2 regions of the Rossellomorea sp. H136 genome follow, and region 2 is predicted to be linked to the other one. Evidence: predicted binding sites of a transcription regulator. Region 2 holds the regulator's gene; the other holds the start of a gene.
The links. The regulator Rex, encoded in region 2, represses fermentation and respiration genes when NADH is low (regulators of the CRP and FNR family bind a similar motif). The targets are predictions, from matches to a motif close to TTGTGAAATATTTCACAA.
Positions count from the first base shown of each region.

Region 1: the regulator Rex is predicted to act here: its motif matches at 8,871-8,888, upstream of cydD (thiol reductant ABC exporter subunit CydD).

Region 1 covers NZ_CM166371.1:1,491,970-1,502,009, forward strand. The annotation lists gene ACYH0O_RS07535 (phosphotransferase enzyme family protein) at 1-101, shown strand, start outside; gene proC (pyrroline-5-carboxylate reductase) at 420-1,226, shown strand; gene ACYH0O_RS07545 (SIMPL domain-containing protein) at 1,346-1,999, opposite strand; gene ACYH0O_RS07550 (hypothetical protein) at 2,008-2,445, opposite strand; gene ACYH0O_RS07555 (L-lactate dehydrogenase) at 2,534-3,484, opposite strand; gene ACYH0O_RS07560 (GNAT family N-acetyltransferase) at 3,794-4,330, shown strand; gene ACYH0O_RS07565 (tetratricopeptide repeat protein) at 4,345-4,830, shown strand; gene ACYH0O_RS07570 (histidine phosphatase family protein) at 4,899-5,489, shown strand; gene ACYH0O_RS07575 (NCS2 family permease) at 5,516-6,817, opposite strand; gene ACYH0O_RS07580 (M20/M25/M40 family metallo-hydrolase) at 7,061-8,704, shown strand; gene cydD (thiol reductant ABC exporter subunit CydD) at 8,918-10,040, shown strand, end outside.
Region 2 covers NZ_CM166371.1:256,208-266,247, forward strand. The annotation lists rRNA gene ACYH0O_RS01440 (23S ribosomal RNA) at 1-1,001, shown strand, start outside; rRNA gene rrf (5S ribosomal RNA) at 1,105-1,221, shown strand; tRNA gene ACYH0O_RS01450 (tRNA-Met) at 1,314-1,387, shown strand; tRNA gene ACYH0O_RS01455 (tRNA-Asp) at 1,466-1,542, shown strand; gene tsaE (tRNA (adenosine(37)-N6)-threonylcarbamoyltransferase complex ATPase subunit type 1 TsaE) at 1,710-2,165, shown strand; gene tsaB (tRNA (adenosine(37)-N6)-threonylcarbamoyltransferase complex dimerization subunit type 1 TsaB) at 2,162-2,860, shown strand; gene rimI (ribosomal protein S18-alanine N-acetyltransferase) at 2,882-3,319, shown strand; gene tsaD (tRNA (adenosine(37)-N6)-threonylcarbamoyltransferase complex transferase subunit TsaD) at 3,316-4,332, shown strand; gene ACYH0O_RS01480 (ABC-F family ATP-binding cassette domain-containing protein) at 4,681-6,627, opposite strand; gene ACYH0O_RS01485 (redox-sensing transcriptional repressor Rex) at 6,817-7,494, shown strand; gene ACYH0O_RS01490 (twin-arginine translocase TatA/TatE family subunit) at 7,549-7,719, shown strand; gene tatC (twin-arginine translocase subunit TatC) at 7,735-8,508, shown strand; gene ACYH0O_RS01500 (YdiK family protein) at 8,524-8,730, opposite strand; gene ACYH0O_RS01505 (CPBP family intramembrane glutamic endopeptidase) at 8,727-9,470, opposite strand; gene groES (co-chaperone GroES) at 9,796-10,040, shown strand, end outside.

The sequences.
Region 1 (10,040 bases), 1.2 Mb from region 2:
AGGAGTCGCTTCTTTCTCAGATCAGGGACAGATTGCTCCATGATGAACCAATCGTCGATCTGGACTACGGCGAAATTATTGAAAAAGCGAAAGCAAAATGATTTGGGCTCTGCTTATTACTGGTGTGATCATCGGATTGTTAGTCCGCCTTATGAGGACGACCTTTAAGAGTGGGTATGGTATGTCTGAGGATTTATTTGATCAACCTGTGTACGTGAAGACATGCAATCATTGCCAGAGGAAGATTCCAAAAGATTATCAAAAATCTCTTTGTCTCCATTGCGGGAAGCTGGTGGAATAAGGGAAAGGTTTGAAGGACTTGTCCTTTGAGCCTTTTTTAATGGCGTTTATTTTATATGTGGAGATAATTTTGGTATGATGCTAAAGACTGTTTACATACAAACTGATGAGGTGAAGAAATGGATAAAACCATTGGATTTATAGGATGCGGAAATATGGCACAAGCGATTATGGGGGGCATACTGAGGTCTGGATTGGTGGATAAACATGCGGTTAAAGCCAGTGCCAGGACTCAGGATACGCTGGAAAAAGTAGCAGGGGAATTTGGAGTGGGGGTTACCAGTGATAATAGAAGTGTAGCAGCCTTTTCGGATATTTTGTTTTTATCCGTGAAACCTGACCAATATCGGAGCATTATCGAATCGATAAAGAATTTCCTGAAAGAGGATGTCATCGTCATTACCATTGCGGCGGGTATCACGATTGATTGGATGGAGAGTCAGCTTTCTGAATCAATGAAAATTGTCCGGACCATGCCTAATACACCGTCTCTTGTAGGTGAAGGTATGACAGCCTATTGTGTAAATAATGAAGCAACAGAAGAAGATCTTGCAGATGTACAAGCCATTTTAGAAAGCTTCGGAAAGGCTGAAATGGTAGAGGAAAGCTTGATGGATGCCATTCCGGCAGTAAGCGGATCTTCTCCCGCGTATGTGTTTATGTTCATAGAAGCTCTGGCTGATGGAGCGGTTCTGCAAGGCATTCCCCGTAAGCAGGCCTATCAGCTTGCATCGCAGGCTGTACTTGGAGCAGCCAAAATGGTTCTCGAAACGGGCACTCACCCAGGAGAACTGAAGGATGCCGTTTGCTCACCAGGAGGAGCAACGATTGAAGCGGTATCGGTTCTGGAGAAAAATAATTTTAAAGGAGCCATTTTAACGGCTATGGAAGCATGCAGCCGTAAATCGAAGTCCTTGGGTGAATAGAGTGGAAAGCATTGACCTCAAGACGGAGGGGCTAACATAATTTCAACCAAACCTGGAGGTCCGTCCCTCTTAGCATTATTCAAACTGCCAAAGTGTTATATACTTTGGCAGTTTGTTATTTATTGGGTTTGGTATTCTACTGTCAAGATGGCTGTGACGCCGATTTGCCCTGGTTGTACGGTTGTACTTTCTTCAGCGGCTTTCACAAGTCCAGTTGTTACAAAGGGGGAGACCATTGGGCTTGATTGCTCTGTGATGGACTTTGGCTGTGGATTTAGCTGCTGCCCCGATTGGCTCGATAATGTGAGTGCTTTTTGGTATGCCTTTTGATATGCGGAAGTAAGGGCTAACTGATAGGATTCAATAGGATTTGAATTGACAAATTGAATGTTTTCTACCCGATTTGCTCCGCTCTTTATGGCTTCATCCATAATCGTACCCACTTTTTCAATATCTTTTATAGTAACGCGAAATACTTGGCGAACCTCATATCCTGTGAAAATTTGCTTCCCGTCCTCATAGTTGTACTGTGGGAATACTTGATAGGTGGAGGTTTGGATATCTTTTTGTGACACACCATTATTTAATAGTGATTGAACGACTTCAGTGGACTGTTGTTGGTTTTGGTTTTGTGCCGCTTCAAGTTCTTCATCTTTAGTGAAAACACCGATAGAGACGATGGCTTGATCGGGATCCACATAAAGTGTATTCTCACCAGTTACAGTAATCGTCCCATTGGTGTTGCCGGTTCTATAGTAAGGATATGAATACATGAGCAAACCTACACGCAAGTAAAGGATTCAATTTTATCTAAATCGATGCCGAAGTATACCCATGTGAATCCGATCCATCTCCACCCGGCAATGGAACGGCGCCCAACAAAGACAGGATAAAACCAAAAAGCATCTCTTCTTAACCAAATATACGTGTAGCGGAATAAACATCTTCTGATGGCACCCGGGTCTACTGCAAAGACACTTGGTCCACCTTGTGTTCCTTGCATTACCGTTTTTTGTGGTTGGAAGTTCGGTGGTGGTCCGGGTGGTGGTTGATTTTGTCCGCCTTGCCCGCCTGTAGGTGGTGGTGAGCTGGGTGCGCCTTGTCCTCCACTTGGAAAGCCTGGAAAGCCACCGCCAGATCCTTGACCTCCCCCAGGAAAGCCGGGGAACCCGCTACCTCCCCCAGGAAAACCAGGGAATAGTTGTCTGTGATCGTACATAGAAGAACCTCCTCATAAAGAATTCTCTTTATCATATGAGGAGGTCCAATGGGCGTGCGTGTCTATTCATTTTAACAAAGGGAGTAAATCAAGAATCCATCGCTTTTTTCATCACATTTTTCAGCATCTCTGCAGAGTGAGCGAATTGGGTTCTTTCTTTATCATTTAACGGAAGCTCGACGACTTTTCTGATACCCTCGCCATTAATAATTGCAGGGACACCGATGTATATGTCTTCCTGATCATATTCTCCATCAAGGAGAGCAGAAACGGTTAAAATGCTATTTTCGTTGTTAAAGATAGCTTTGGTAATCCTGGCAAGCCCCATGGCTATGCCGTAATAGGTTGCGCCTTTCCGTTCAATGATGTGGTAGGCTGCATCTCTTACATTGACGAATATATCATCGAGCTGATTCTGCACGTCATCTTGGTGGAGATCAATCAACTCACTTAAATGACTTGCGCCTACAGTCGTGTGGCTCCAAACAGGAAACTCAGTATCTCCATGTTCTCCCATAATATAGGCATGAATATTCCGTGTATCAATATCAAAATGCTCTCCGACTAAGTAACGAAGTCTTGCTGTATCGAGGATCGTCCCTGATCCGATGACTCTTTCTTTCGGCAGACCGGAAAACTTCCACGTTGAATACGTCAAGATGTCGACAGGGTTCGTCGCCACAAGGAAAATGCCGTTGAATCCACTATTCATGACAGAGTCTACAATGTTTTTAAAGATTTTCACATTCTTTTCCACCAGGTCCAGACGGGTTTCACCCGGCTGCTGGTTCGCTCCTGCCGTAATCACGACCAAGTCAGCATCTTTACAATCACTGTAATCTCCTGCAGATATTTTCATAGGGGAAGCGAAAGCAAGACCATGATTTAAATCACGTGCGTCTCCGTCAGCTTTCTCCTTATTCAAATCAATCATCACAAGTTCATGTGCGATTCCTTGATTCAAGAGAGCAAAGGCATAACTTGAACCTACAAATCCTGTACCGATTAAAGCTACTTTGTTAGTGCACTTGATTGTCATACGTCCTCACCTATTCACTAATTATTTGTAAATAAATTGGTCCATGAATCTAACAATGGCCAGATTAAAAGAAAGTAATAAAGCTTTAAGTATACGAGTGGAGATATTGTGAAGTAATTCACAATAAAATGATAACACGAAACAGATTGTTATTCTAGTCTGAAATATAGCCTAACATACATAAATGTGAATGAATTCACAAACTTGTCATACAGAGGAATGGACCCAGGTCCTTCTTTCAAAAAAAAGGGTTTTTTTTGATATGTGATGAATGTATAGAGGAAGAGGAGAGTTATGGGAGGTGTGTGTATGAATGTCAGGAGTGGGGATTTATATATCCGTCGGTTAGAGGAGGAGGATAAATACACGTTGGCAAGGTGGTTGCAGGATCCAGTGGTACTGGAGTTTTATGAAGGGAGGGACCGCCCCTTCACTCTTCAGATGGTGGAGGAGAAATTCCTGGCAGAGAGGGACGTCTTAGGTTGTCTGGTCGAGTATGAGGGGAATGAAATTGGTTATCTCCAGTATTATCAGCTTGATGAAGAAACAATGATACGATATGGTTACACGAATTTAGATGAAGTGATTTACGGTACGGATCAATTCATCGGAGAAGCGACATATTGGAACAGGGGAGTAGGGACGAAACTCATTCGAGCTGTAGTAGAGTACTTGCTCAAGAAAGAGGGGGTCCACCGCCTCGTGGTGGATCCCATGACTTGGAACACCAGAGCGATCCGTTGCTATGAGAAATGTGGGTATAGTAAAGCGAGAATACTACGGGAGCATGAGCTTCATGAAGGCAAACACCATGATTCCTGGTTGATGGAGTTCATTCCCGAATAAATGGGTGATTTCAAATGAATAGAAAAATAGAAAAAGCCATTGCATTGAGAGAGTCGGGAGAATATGCAGCTTCCATTAAAAGGTGGAAGCGATTGATTGGGGAAGAACCAGATAATGGTTTTCTCCATTACCAATGTGCATGGAGCCATGACGCAATGGGACTCGAAAGCGAAGCCGCTCCTTATTACGAGAATTCGATTCAATTGGGACTGGATGATAAAGATTTACAAGGCGCGTATCTTGGATTAGGGAGTACATATCGGACATTGGGAGAGTATGAAAAAAGCAAATCGGTGTTCGAGAAAGGAATAGGACGATTTCCTGAAAATAAAGTGTTGTCGGTCTTTTATTCTATGACCCTCTATAATTTGAACGAACACAGTCAAGCAATGGAGCTACTCCTGACATGCATTGGAGAATCATCACAAGACTCCACCATCGAACCTTATAAAAAGGCGATAACATTTTATGCTGGTCAATTGGACGTTGTATGGAAATAAGGGTAGCAGTTCTGCATGACGGCTCATTTTTATGGCTGGAAAGTAAATAGGAGTGAATGAAGTTGGCAATTACACAACTGTATCTAGTGAGGCATGCTCACTCGGAATACACCCCCGAGGAGTTAACCAGACCCTTATCAGGCAAAGGTAAAGTGGATGCTGAGCATGTAACGGAATTATTAAAGAATGAAGAGATTGATGCAGTATGTTCCAGTCCGTATAAAAGGGCGGTGGAAACCGTTGAAGGGACAGCCCGCTATATTGGTCAGGGAATCAATTTGTATGAAGAAATGAGAGAACGAACACTCTCTGGAAAACCAGTTCAAAACTTTGAGGAGGCAATCTCATTGGTTTGGGAGGATCCTGCTTTTTCCTTAGAAGGAGGAGAGTCGAATCTCATCGCTCAAAAAAGGGGCGTACAAGGGATATTTAAGATCATTGAAGAATATAATGGGAAAAACGTTGCGATTGGAACACACGGTAATATCATGGTTCTGATCATGAGTTACTTTGATCCTCAATATGATATCAGGTTTTGGAGAAAGCTTGAAATGCCGGATATATATTGTTTAACTTTTGGTGACAAAAATCTAAAAAGCGTCAAGAGAATATGGACACAACCAGCTGAATTTGCACCACAAAAAGACCGTTCATTATGAACGGTCTTTCGAGTATCTATATCGAGTTAATGAGGAAGGAATGCCAGCTGATAGAAGAACAGGACGGCAAAGATATACACGAGTGGGTGTACCTGCTTCCATTGCCCTTTTACTACTTTTAATAATGGATAAGATATGAATCCGAGAGCTATCCCGGTTGCGATGCTTGATGTTAACGGCATGCTAAGAATGATTAGAAATGCAGGGAAGGATTCATCTAACTGATCCCATTTAATATGAGAAATGCTCCCCATCATTAAGCTTCCTACGATGATAAGGGCAGGAGCTGTAATGGCTGAAATTCCTGATACGGCACTTACAAGAGGACCGAAGAATGCAGCAGCGATGAACAGAATAGAAACCGTTAATGTTGTTAATCCTGTTCTTCCTCCAGCGGAAACACCGGCTGAAGATTCGATATAAGCGGAGGTAGGACTTGTCCCAAACATCGCCCCTACAGTTGTTGCAATGGAATCCGCCAGTAGTGCTTCACGTGCTCTTGGCATCGTGTTGCCTTTCATAAGACCTGCTTGTTGAGCCACTCCGATCATAGTTCCTGTTGTGTCAAAGATAGTTACAAGTAAGAATGAGAACACAACGGCATATAGCCCGTATTGAAAGACATCGGCAAATGCTGTAAGAGGATTTGATACGATCAGTCCTTCTGGAAGATGTGGAAGAGCCACAAACCCTTCTTTAAATGATAATTCTCCTGTGAAGAAGGCAACGAGACCAGTGACAATCATTCCGATAAATAATGCACCATGAACACGTAAGACCATGAGGATAAGGGTAACAGCCAAACCGATTAAAGCTAATATCGCTGAAGATGAATGAAGATCCCCCAGTTGTACTAAATTCGTTGGATGAGCTTGGATAAGTCCTGTCAGTCGTAATCCGATAAAAGCAATGAACAACCCGATTCCTGCGGTGATGCCGTGCTTTAGATTTTGTGGTATGGCTTCGATCAATTTTTTTCTGAATGGTGTTAATGAAAGAATGATAAAGATGATACCTGCTACAAAAACGGCAGAGAATGCAACGATATAAGAAATATCATCATTTGCACCTACTACAGAGTACGTAAAGTAAGCATTCAATCCCATACCTGGTGCGATGGCAATTGGATAATTTGCGAACAAGGCCATCCATAACGTTCCGGCTACGGCTGAAATAATGGTTGCTAAGAAGACTTGATCAAATGGCACACCTGCGTCGGCTAATATAATGGGATTGACAACGACAATGTAAACCATTGTTAGAAATGTTGTAATTCCTGCCAGTATTTCAGTTTTAGGATTAGTGCCGTGTTCCTTTAATTTAAACATCGTAATACCTCCAATAAAACGAACATTAAAAACGCGCAACTTCTATAATATTCGGTATTAGATCCGATTTCAATAGAAAGGTATGAAATTTTTTTAAGAAAGAATCCTGAAACCCCTTCCAAACCCATATCATTTTCGATAAGATGTTATCAATTATAGAAGAATCAGTCTCTATAATGCCCAGTAAGTAAACGATTAACCACGCATAAGCTGACATTTCTTAAGGGAAGGAGCGGTACTAACGTGTATACACAATTAATAAACAAATCAATCTCCGAGCAGATTGAACTCATCACACGATCTTTAGTCGCTCTGAAAAGCTATAATGGGACAATTGGCGAAAGTGAAAAAGCCCAGTATATATATGAAATGATTTCTTCATTTCCTTATTTTCAGGAGCATCCTGATCGAGTCTGGCTCCAAGAAGTACCGAACGATCCTACAGGAAGGAAAAACGTGATTGCTCTCGTGAAAGGAACGTCATCGAAAACTGTATTATTCCATGCCCACTATGATACGGTGGGGACGGATGATTATGGGGCACTTCAAGATATGGCTCATGATCCCGACTTTCTTCAAAAGTTCTTTATGGACTATGAAGGAGAGGAAAAGGTAAGAGAAGATGCCCTCTCTGGAAACTGGCTGTTTGGGAGAGGGGCATTGGATATGCAGAGCGGAATTGCCGTACACATAGCGAATCTCTTGTACTATACGGGACAGGAAACGCCAGATGGACATTTACTTTTCCTATTTAATGGTGATGAAGAAAGTGAACATGCCGGAATGATTGCAGCATTAAGTGATCTTTATCGTCTGAAAAATGAGGGTTTTGACTATTTGGCAGCGATCAATACCGATTTCATTTCTCCGATCTATGATGGGGACTGTAAACGCTATATTTACACGGGTGCTGCAGGAAAGCTCCTACCAAGCTTTTATATATATGGAAGAGAAGCACATGTAGGGGATGTGCTGACATCCATCGATCCTACTGTGATTGCTTCCAAAATCAATCTTGAAATCAATCAGAACCTGGATTATCTGGAGGATATACCAGGTGAATTCACCCTGCCGCCATCTTGCCTGTATTTCAAAGATGACAAGCATACGTATAATGTTCAGACCCCTCTAAGCGCTTCTCTATACTTTAACTATTTTGTATATGAGAGAACTGCCCGGGAAGTGCTCTATGATATGAAGAAGGCAGCCTTAAAGGCAGTGAGTGAATTGGAAGAACGCAGTAAAAAACAGTTTGAGCAATATCGAAGCTATCATGGTTTCCCGGAAAGGGAGTTTTCATGGGAAGTGGAAGTGCTGACGTTACGGGAGTATATCTTCTGGCTGAAGGAAAGAGGCATTGATCCGGATCCTGTCATGAAAAAGGTCTTTTATGATATGGAGGGAGAAGACAGAAGAACGATTGCGTATGCCATGGTGGAAGCACTGCAGCATCTGGACCCCGATCGAACGCCTAGAGTGATCATTTTCTTCGCACCGCCTTTTTTACCTCATAACTTTGTGAATGAAGAAAATGAGTATGGCAAGAGGGTGAGAGAAGCCTTAGGGAAATGCTTAAATGATATAGCCAAAGAAACCGGCGAAGAATTTGTTATTAAAAGGTTTTTCCCATATCTCGCAGACGGCAGTTTTCTTTCTCTTCATGAAGAAGACGAGGATATTGACGTATTCAAAAAGAATCTTCCATTGATCGATCAGTTGTACCCTATTCCAATCGACATGATCAGAAAGCTGAACATCCCTTCTATTAATATCGGAGTTTACGGAAAAGATGGCCATCAGTGGACAGAGAGAGTGTATAAACCTTACACCTTCTCAGTGCTTCCGGAGATTATCCAGCGTGTGACGAAGGATTTATTGAAGATATGATGTGCTCATGAAAAAATAAAATTTTCAGACAGAGAGGTCATTCGCTTAGCGGTGTGCCTCTCTATTTTTATTGATTGGAACTGGATACGAAACTGGAATTGTCACAAAAAGGTCAATCCTAAAAGATGCATAAAGAGAACAAGTTTACTATAATAGAGTTATTGATTTGTGAAACATTTCACTAACTTTTAACTTTTGGAGTTGAGAGAAATTATGAAAGAACTGAATCGAATGGCTAAGCAGCAGAAATCATCCATGATGACACTTTACGGAACATCCCTATTAATGGGGGGAGTCGTAATTGGTCAAGCTTACTTGCTGGTTAGCATTGTAGATAAAATGTTTATAGAGGGAGAGGAATTTCAAGACATTCTCCCAATGCTTGGCGCATTGCTGCTTATTTTAGTGGGGAGAGCAGCCCTCACGTATGTGAATGGACGAACCGGAATCAGGATGGCTTCGAGGGTAAAGAGCGACTTGAGAAAGCGGCTCTTGAATAAGTGGGCAAAAAATCCACTGCAAGCGTCCATCCAAGGGCAGTCTGGACAAAAAGTCAGTACGATGATGGATGCTGTCGATGGGCTGGATGGGTATTACAGTCAGTACGTACCCCAAAGAATTCAAACGACCATCGTTCCGTTAATACTATTAATCACCATTTCTACTGAGCATATTTATACGGGTCTGATCATGGTCATAACGGCACCGTTCATTCCTCTGTTTATGGCGATTATCGGAGTGATGACAAAAAACAAATCCGAGAAGCAAATGGATAAGCTGACGGCTTTTTCTGGACGATTTCTCGATACACTGCAAGGATTGACTACCTTGAAGCTCCTTGGAAGAGGGGGTCAACAGAAAGAAGGGATCCGTTCTGCCAGTCTTGACTTTCGTGAAGCAACCATGGAAGTGTTAAAGACCGCATTCTTATCTTCCTTGATGCTAGAGTTTATTTCCATGTTAAGTATTGGACTGATTGCTCTTGAAGTAGGGCTCAGATTAGTCGTCTTTGAAAGCATTTCATTCTTCACCGCTTTCTTCGTTCTTGTGCTTGCCCCGGAATTCTATTTATCACTAAAAGAACTTGGGCAAGCCTTTCATACTGGTCGAGGAAGTATGGGGGCCGGAAAGAAAGTCATGGAGGAGCTTAAAGAAAAAGATCGACCTGTGCATTGGGGAGAGAAGGAACTCGAATCAATTGGGACTCCTGCCACAATTGAATTGCGTAATGTCGGGTTTTCCTACGGGGAAAAGGGATTTGTTCTTCAATCCATTTCGGCAGTCTTCCCTCCCGGCAGTCAAGTGGCGATCGTCGGTCACAGCGGAGCAGGGAAAA
Region 2 (10,040 bases):
AAACGGCGGCCGTAACTATAACGGTCCTAAGGTAGCGAAATTCCTTGTCGGGTAAGTTCCGACCCGCACGAAAGGCGTAACGATCTGGGCACTGTCTCAACGAGAGACTCGGTGAAATTATAGTACCTGTGAAGATGCAGGTTACCCGCGACAGGACGGAAAGACCCCGTGGAGCTTTACTGTAGCCTGATATTGAATTTTGGTACAGCTTGTACAGGATAGGTAGGAGCCTTGGAAGCCGGAGCGCCAGCTTCGGTGGAGGCATCGGTGGGATACTACCCTGGCTGTATTGAAATTCTAACCCGCGCCCCTTATCGGGGTGGGAGACAGTGTCAGGTGGGCAGTTTGACTGGGGCGGTCGCCTCCTAAAGAGTAACGGAGGCGCCCAAAGGTTCCCTCAGAATGGTTGGAAATCATTCGCAGAGTGTAAAGGCACAAGGGAGCTTGACTGCGAGACCTACAAGTCGAGCAGGGACGAAAGTCGGGCTTAGTGATCCGGTGGTTCCGCATGGAAGGGCCATCGCTCAACGGATAAAAGCTACCCCGGGGATAACAGGCTTATCTCCCCCAAGAGTCCACATCGACGGGGAGGTTTGGCACCTCGATGTCGGCTCATCGCATCCTGGGGCTGTAGTCGGTCCCAAGGGTTGGGCTGTTCGCCCATTAAAGCGGTACGCGAGCTGGGTTCAGAACGTCGTGAGACAGTTCGGTCCCTATCCGTCGTGGGCGCAGGAAATTTGAGAGGAGCTGTCCTTAGTACGAGAGGACCGGGATGGACGCACCGCTGGTGTACCAGTTGTCTTGCCAAAGGCATCGCTGGGTAGCTATGTGCGGAAGGGATAAGTGCTGAAAGCATCTAAGCATGAAGCCCCCCTCGAGATGAGATTTCCCATCACGTATGTGAGTAAGATCCCTAGAAGATGACTAGGTAGATAGGTCAGAGATGGAAGCATGGCGACATGTGGAGTTGACTGATACTAATCGATCGAGGACTTAACCACAAAGAGTCATTTTTAAATGAACAACAATTGGTCGATATTCGGCTTTCTTGACATCAATTCTTTATCTAGTTTTGAAGGAACAATCCTTCAATTGAATAATTCGTCTGGTGACAATGGCGAAGAGGTCACACCCGTTCCCATGCCGAACACGGAAGTTAAGCTCTTCAGCGCCGATGGTAGTTGGGGGATCTCCCCCTGTGAGAGTAGGACGTCGCCAGGCGAAATTTTATTTTTTTGCATAATCACTTTATTAGTGAAGCTGCATATAGTAGAATAGATAGTAGTTATCATCTTAAGTAACATTTATATCGTCGCGGGGTGGAGCAGTTCGGTAGCTCGTCGGGCTCATAACCCGAAGGTCGCAGGTTCAAATCCTGTCCCCGCAATACCATTTTTGACTAGGGATAGCATAATCCTTAATGAGTCACGCATGGATAGTTATTTTGCTAGAGCAAAAAAACTTTGGTCCGGTAGTTCAGTTGGTTAGAATGCCTGCCTGTCACGCAGGAGGTCGCGGGTTCGAGTCCCGTCCGGACCGCCATTTTTGTTAATTCAAACGAAACTTTGTTTCGTTTTTTTTATTGTCTGTGACCACAACCTTTACTCTCATACCCGAAAAAGGGTAAACTACATATATACATTCTCCCTTAGGGTAACAAATGATCCTAAGGTTTTTTTATACTCTAAATGACAATTGAGGAGATTAACATGAATCAGTTTGAGATCATAACGACCAGTCCGGAGGAAACAGGTCAGTTTGCAGAGAAATTGGCAGGTCATTTGAATCCTGGAGCTGTGTTAACATTAGAAGGTGATCTTGGGGCAGGAAAAACGACATTTACCAAAGGTCTTGCCAAGGGCCTTGGTGTCACGAAAACGGTTAACAGTCCCACCTTTACCATCATTAAAGAATATAGGGGTCGTTTGCCTCTATATCATATGGATGTATATAGGTTGGATGATTCCTTTGAAGATTTGGGATTCGATGAATACTTTGAAGGGGAAGGTGTGACCGTCGTTGAGTGGGCTCACTTAATTCAAGATCAACTTCCGGAAGAATTATTAAGTCTATCGATTTACCGGGAAGGCGATTCCACGAGAAGAATCGTATTGAAGCCCTATGGTGATCGATATAGTGAATTGTGTAAGGAGATTGTGTCATGACGATATTATCGATTGATACCTCCAATTATCCGTTAGGCGTTGCGCTTATCGAGGAGGACAAGGTAGTTGGGGAGTACATTACCTATATTAAGAAGAATCATTCAGTAAGAGCCATGCCGGCTATCGAACAATTGTTGAAGGATTGCGGGATTGAGGCGAAACACTTAACGAAGGTTGTCGTTGCAAATGGTCCTGGTTCCTATACAGGTGTCCGGATAGGAGTCACCTTAGCAAAGACCCTTGCATGGTCTCTGGGCATCCCGCTCATTCCAGTATCAAGTCTTGCAGCACTTGCTTCATCTGGACGATATTTTACAGGATATATTGTTCCTTTGTTCGATGCAAGAAGGGGACAGGTGTACACTGGAATCTATGAGTTTCAGGGAGATCAATTAACTAGTGTGGAAGATGATTGCAACATACTGCTGGAAGAATGGATGAAGAAGTTAAAAGATTTTAATAAAGATATACTCTTTGTCGGCAATGATGTTGCCCTTCACGAGAGCATGATTAAGGAAGTCCTGGGAGAGCAAGCAAAAATCGCTCCTTTTGTCAGTCATAATCCACGTCCGTCTGAGCTTGCTTTTATTGGTAGTGGTCTGAAAGAGACATCGGCGCATGAAGTGCTCCCTAATTATATACGGATGGCTGAAGCAGAAGTGAAATGGCTGGAATCTCAAAAAAAATCTGAATAGAAAATAAAGGATCGTTAGAATATGGATATACGATTTATGACGGTTGATGATTTAGATGCTGTAATGGAAATTGAAGATCAATCTTTTAGCATTCCTTGGAGTCGGGAAGCTTTCCTGAATGAGATCGAACATAACCACCTGTCTACATATCTCGTTGCAGAGGATGAAGACAAGCTTGCAGGATACTGTGGGGTGTGGCTTGTAGTGGATGAGGCACATATCACAAATGTGGCTGTGCTCCCGGATTATCGGGGGCGGGGTTTGGGAGAAGGCCTCATGCGCAAGATCATGGGTATTGCGATTGAATTTGGAGCTCGTGTGATGACCCTCGAAGTCAGGGTATCGAATACACCGGCACAACATTTATATCGGAAGCTCGGGTTTCAAGATGGAGGAATCCGTAAGCGGTATTATTCTGATAATCAAGAGGATGCTTTAGTAATGTGGGTGAATTTATGAAAAAAGATACGTTTGTATTGGGAATCGAGACAAGCTGTGATGAAACAGCTGTGGCGATTGTAAAAAATGGAACAGAGATTGTGGCGAATATTGTTTCGTCTCAGATTGAAAGTCATAAGCGGTTCGGCGGGGTCGTCCCTGAAATTGCTTCACGTCATCATGTGGAGCAGGTTACATTTGTGCTGGAGGAAGCGCTTGAACAAGCTGGTATGACGATGGACGAAATTGATTGTGTCGCCGTGACGGAAGGCCCCGGTTTGGTGGGAGCCCTTCTGATTGGTGTCAATTCTGCCAAGGCACTGGCTTTTGCTCATAACAAACCTTTGGTGGGTGTCCATCACATTGCAGGACATATTTATGCCAATCGATTAGTGAAAGAGATGAGGTTTCCTCTGCTTTCATTAGTTGTTTCCGGAGGTCATACAGAGCTTGTGTTCATGGAAGACCACGGTTCGTTTCAAGTGATCGGGGAGACCCGGGACGATGCAGCGGGAGAAGCTTATGATAAAGTGGCCCGGACCTTGAGTCTTCCGTATCCGGGGGGACCCCATATCGATCGGTTAGCTCATGAAGGGGAACCTAATATTGATTTGCCCCGTGCATGGCTTGAAGAGGGTTCCTATGATTTTAGCTTCAGTGGATTGAAGTCGGCGGTTATTAACACGCTACACAATGCGAAGCAAAAAGGAGTAACCATTCATCCACAGGATTTGGCAGCGAGCTTTCAAGCCAGTGTGATTGATGTGTTAGTGACCAAAACTGTTAAAGCTTTAAAGGAATATGGAGTGGAACAAGTATTACTGGCTGGTGGAGTTGCCGCCAATAAAGGCTTGCGTGCTGCCCTTCAAGAAGCATTTGAAGAGGTGGAAGTGGAGTTAATCATCCCTCCGATATCCCTTTGTACGGACAATGCAGCTATGATTGCAGCTGCTGGAACGATTTTATTTGAACGAGGAAAAAGAGGAAGCATGGATATGAATGCTCATCCTGGACTTGATATAGAGAATTTCTAAAAGGGAAAGCTTAGGCGAAACTTCGTTTAAGCTTTTTTATTGGTTCTAGTTATTGTTCTCGGTTTTGTTGATATCTTGTGAGTGAATGAGAGGAGAAAGTAACGAACATACGTTTTATCAACAGACTGTGGATAAAATGTTAGTAACCACATAAATGATGTGTACACTATGTGAAAAAGCTCTAGTATGAATGACCTATTTTTTGGAAAAGTTTGTGGATAACTTGCGTTGGAATTGTGGATTATGTGGAAAACCTCTGCTTTTAGAGGATGAAAGGGATTTGAATTGTGGATAATGATGTGGAATAAGAAAGGATCGGGGGTCGCTAGTTATCCCCAATCCTGTGGATTATTGTTCTTCTTGAAGAATCTCCTCGATTTCTGTCCATTCTTCCAATAGAGAATCAAGCTCTTCTTTTGCTTTTGTGAGGGAGTCATTGATGTCCTGAACCTTTTCGTGATCTTGAAAAATCTCAGGGTCACAGAGGAGATCCTCTTTTAACTGGATGTCTTCTTCAAGACCTTCCATGAGACCTTCTATTTCTTCTACTCTGCGTTTTCGTTGACGCTCAAGCTTCTTCGCCTCTTTATCGATCTTGTGGGACTGTTTTTGAGTGGTCACCTGTGATGACACTTGTACTCCTTGTTCCATCCGCTCGAGTGCAGCCAATTCTTCCTGCTGTTGTAATTTCTCTACATAATAATCGTAATCGCCAAGGTATTCGGTCGATCCCCTTTTGGAGAGTTCTACAACCTTTGTAGCAATACGATTGATGAAATAACGGTCGTGTGATACAAAGAGAATCGTCCCAGGGTAGTCAATCAAGGCATTCTCCAGCACTTCTTTGCTGTCTAGATCCAGATGATTCGTCGGTTCATCCAGGATCAAGACATTCCCTTTTTCCATCATGAGCTTGGAAAGTGCCAGACGTGCCTTCTCTCCACCACTCAGTGTGGAAACAGGCTTTAAGACATCTTCCCCTGAGAATAAGAAGTTTCCAAGTACTGTACGGATTTCTTTTTCCATTTTCATTGGGTATTCGTCCCACAGTTCATTTAAGACAGTCTTATTGGAAGATAGTTCGGCTTGTTCTTGATCATAATAACTAATCGAAACATTTGATCCGAATTTATATGCTCCTTCAAGAGGTTGCAGTTTATTGACCAATGTTTTCAAAAGGGTCGATTTCCCGATTCCGTTTGGACCTACAAGAGCGATACTGTCTCCCTTTTTAACAGAGAAGTCGATGTGAGATGAAATCTGTTCGTCTTTTCCATATCCGATGGTAAGGTCTTGGACGTGAAGAACATCATTTCCACTTGGACGATCAATTTGAAAAGCAAAGTTGGCAGATTTCTCATCACCCAAAGGCCTATCCATCTTGTCCATTCGTTCCAGCTTTTTTCTGCGGCTTTGGGCCATCTTGGTCGTCGAGGCACGGGCGATATTCCGTTGAATGAAGTCTTCGAGTTTCGCGACCTCCTGTTGCTGGCGCTCGAACATCTTAAGATCCTTTTCGTAGTCTTCCGCTTTCTGTTCAAGGTATTTACTGTAATTCCCCAGGTATTTCTTGCTTCGGTTCCGGGAAATCTCATACACTTGATTGACGACGCTATCCAGGAAGTACCGGTCATGGGAAACGATCAGGACGGCTCCTTCATAGCTTTGAAGGTACGTCTCAAGCCATGACAAAGTCTCAATATCAAGATGGTTGGTCGGCTCATCAAGAATGAGAATGTCAGGTTTGGTTAAAAGAAGTTTCCCAAGAGCGAGACGGGTTTTCTGGCCACCGCTCAATGTGGATATCTTTGTATCGTAATCAAAATCTGCGAAATTCAATCCGTGAAGAACAGAGCGGATATCTGCTTCATATTGGTAACCACCGGAATCCTTGAACCTGACTTGAAGCTCATCGTATTCTTTTAATACGCGTTGATAGAGCTCTTCTTTTTCATACACCGAAGGATCAGCCATCTGCTGCTCCAATGTTCTTAATTGCTTTTCCTGTCTCTGCAATTCCTCGAAGACGGTCAACATTTCCGACCAAATGGATAAATCAGATTCCAAGCCGGTATTCTGAGCCAGGTATCCAATGGAAACCCCTTTTGGTTTCGTGATGTCTCCGGAATCATAGGAGAGATGACCTGCAATTATTTTTAAAAGAGTCGACTTTCCTGCCCCGTTGCGTCCGACGAGAGCCACCCGATCTCTTGTCTGTATTTCAAGCTTGATATTTGATAGGATATTATCTGCACCAAAGTTTTTCGTTAGTTGATTCACTTGTAGTAGAATCATGACGTTTCACCTCTATTTCATAGTGCTAGTGTACCGTATTTGGGAGGGGGACGGCAATAAATCGACTATTAATCTTCGTACACTTAGGATAAAATATAGTGTATGATGGTTAGTAGAGTATTAAATTCTGTATGCTTTCAATTTTGGAAGCGGTATCAGAGGTTTTGAATAGATGTGGGGGAATACAATATGAACCAGGATACAACGAAAATTCCACAGGCAACGGCTAAGCGCCTTCCGCTATATTATCGCTTTATCAAGAATCTGTACTCGTCGGGAAAGCAGAGAGTTTCATCGAAAGAATTGAGTGAAGCGGTGAAGGTTGATTCTGCCACGATACGCAGAGATTTTTCTTATTTTGGAGCGTTAGGTAAAAAGGGTTATGGATATAATGTCAATTACCTACTATCCTTTTTTCGTAAGACATTAGATCAAGATGCCATTACGAAGGTTGTGCTGATAGGTGTAGGGAATCTCGGTACAGCGTTTCTTCATTATAATTTCATAAAAAATAATAATACTAAGATTGAAATGGCTTTTGAAGTGGATGAAAAGAAGGTTGGGACACAAATCAGCGATGTACCCGTTTTTCATTTAAATGATTTAGAAGAGGGTCTTGAAGGGCATGATATTGAAGTGGCCATTCTGACAGTTCCGGCATCTTCTGCTCAAAATATCACAGACCGATTGGTATCTTCAAATATTAAAGGAATCCTGAATTTCACTCCTGCAAGATTAACGGTGCCGGACCATATCCGCGTCCATCATATTGATCTGGCAGTTGAGCTTCAATCACTGGTATACTTCTTAAAGCATTATTCAGAGGATGACACGGAAATGTCACAAGATGGAATCATATCCGAATAGAAAATAATTCGTAAATACGTTATGATAGAATGGTAAAAGAGGAGGTGTCTCATTATGTTAGGTGCAGGTAGTATCGTATTAATATCGGTTGTTGCTTTACTGATCTTTGGGCCAAAGAAATTGCCTGAGTTAGGGAAAGCAGCTGGTAATACATTACGTGAATTTAAGAATGCAACAAAGGGCTTAGCAGATGATGAGGACGATAATAGTAAAAAAGCTAAGTAGGGTAGGATGAACGCCATGAGTCAAAGTCAAAGAGACATGACAGTCTATGAACATATAGGAGAATTGCAAAAACGACTCATGTTTGTAGTCGTTTTCTTCTTGTTAGCGGTAATTGGGAGCTTTTTTCTTGCGGAACCGTTGATTCGATATTTGCAGCACGCAGATGAAGCGAAAGAATTGACGATGAACGCCTTTCGGATTACAGACCCTCTCAAAATCTATATGGAAATGATCATGTTTATTGCGATCATCATGACATCACCCATCATTCTATTTCAAGTATGGTCGTTCGTAAGTCCAGGCTTATATGAGAAAGAGAGGAAGGTAACGCTTAGTTACATACCGATTTCTGTCATTCTTTTCTTAGGTGGATTGTCATTTTCATATTTTATTTTGTTTCCATATGTTGTGAAATTCATGATGGGTTTATCAACCAATTTGAATATCCAGCAAGTGATTGGAATTAATGAATACTTTCATTTCTTGTTTCAAATAACCATTCCATTTGGATTTCTATTTCAACTGCCGGTTATTATGCTGTTTCTGACACGCCTGGGGATTATTACCCCGATGCTGCTGGCGCAAATGAGAAAAGTGGCGTACTTCGTATTGTTGGTCATCGCGGCCTTCATTACACCGCCGGACATCGTCTCGCATTTAATGGTAACCGTTCCTTTGCTGCTTCTTTATGAAATCAGTATTTGGATTTCTAAAATCGGATATAAAAAGGTTTTAGAAGCAGAACAAAAGCTTGAAATGGAACAGTTCGAGGATATAAATAAGGATTGATCAAATGATCAATCCTTATTTTTTATTCTCTATTTTCTTTTTGATTTTGAAATGCAACAACACCATCCGCAACCCTGAACCAAAATCAAGGGTTGCCAGAAAGACGAGCATATAAGCGAAAAATCCCCAACCATCATCCTGTACATTTTGCACAGCAAAGTATGTGAAGAGCACACCGAGAAGGAGATAGATCACGCCTGAGAATAATGGTGATCTCCTCATAGAAATAATCCTCCAATAAATCCTTGTATTTGTTCAGCTTCGTTGATCATTTTTTCAATTTCATCCTTATAGATAGATTGCATTAGAACGACCGTTGTATTCATGGCAACATGGGCAAATATTGGAACCAGTATCCGCTTCGTTTTGACATAAAGAAACGCAAAGGTAAAGCCCATAGCAGAGTACAAGATCACATGCTCAGGCTCAAAATGAGCAAGGGCAAAGATAACAGAGCTGATTAACGCGGCGAAGAAGAAATTCATCTTTTCATAAAGAACACCGAAGATAATCTTTCTGAATACAATCTCTTCCAGTATAGGTCCGATGATTGCAGCGACCATCATGGATAGAGGTACCTTTTCAATAATGCTGATAATCATCTGAGTGTTTTCAGATCCCATCTCGATTCCAAGCGCATACTCGAGTTGTATGGCGACGGATTGAGCAATGAACGCCATAAAGATCCCGACCACTGCCCATACAATGGACCCCCCTGCATTCATGGGAGCGGTTCGTTCAAGTCCTGTGCTTGTTTCACTCTTCCTTAGAATGGCCCACACAACGAGCAGGGTTAACGTAAAGCTGATGACGAGCCAGTATCCCGGAACAACACTCCTAACTGTATCTTCGGGCTGACCAAGCACATCTACACCAATCTTAAATAATAAGGGGATGCCTACAACACTTGAAAGCTGCATAACAATATAGGTAATTAAGATATATCCGAAATGTTTTTTCAACGTATGATCTCCTTTAGCACCTGTTCGATGAGGATAACCTCATTTCATCTTGAACTCACTCTTGTACAATTCTACTAAGAAAAGAGGAACTGTTCAAATCTAAGGTTTTTGTTAGAATTGTCACACTTCAATCAACTTAAGAATAAAGGCATATGGTGAGGCATAGTATAGGAAGGTGTGAAAAAAAGAGAAATATGACGAAAAAAATTTTAAGCAGGACTCTTGCAAAATGAAAACGAATTAATTAATATAATAGTTGTGTTAGCACTCACAACGATCGAGTGCTAATAAATATCATTTACATAATTCAAGGAGGTTGTTTCACTTGTTAAAACCACTAGGTGATCGCGTCGTTATCGAGCTAGTTGAGTCAGAAGAAAAAACAGCAAGCGGTATTGTGCTACCGGATTCCGCAAAGGAAAAGCCACAAGAAGGTAAAGTGATGGCTGTAGGTACTGGTCGCATTCTTGACAACGGTGAGCGCGTTGCTCTTGAGGTAGCTGTCGGCGATCGAATCATTTTCTCTAAATACGCTGGTACAGAAGTGAAATACCAAGGCACAGAATACCT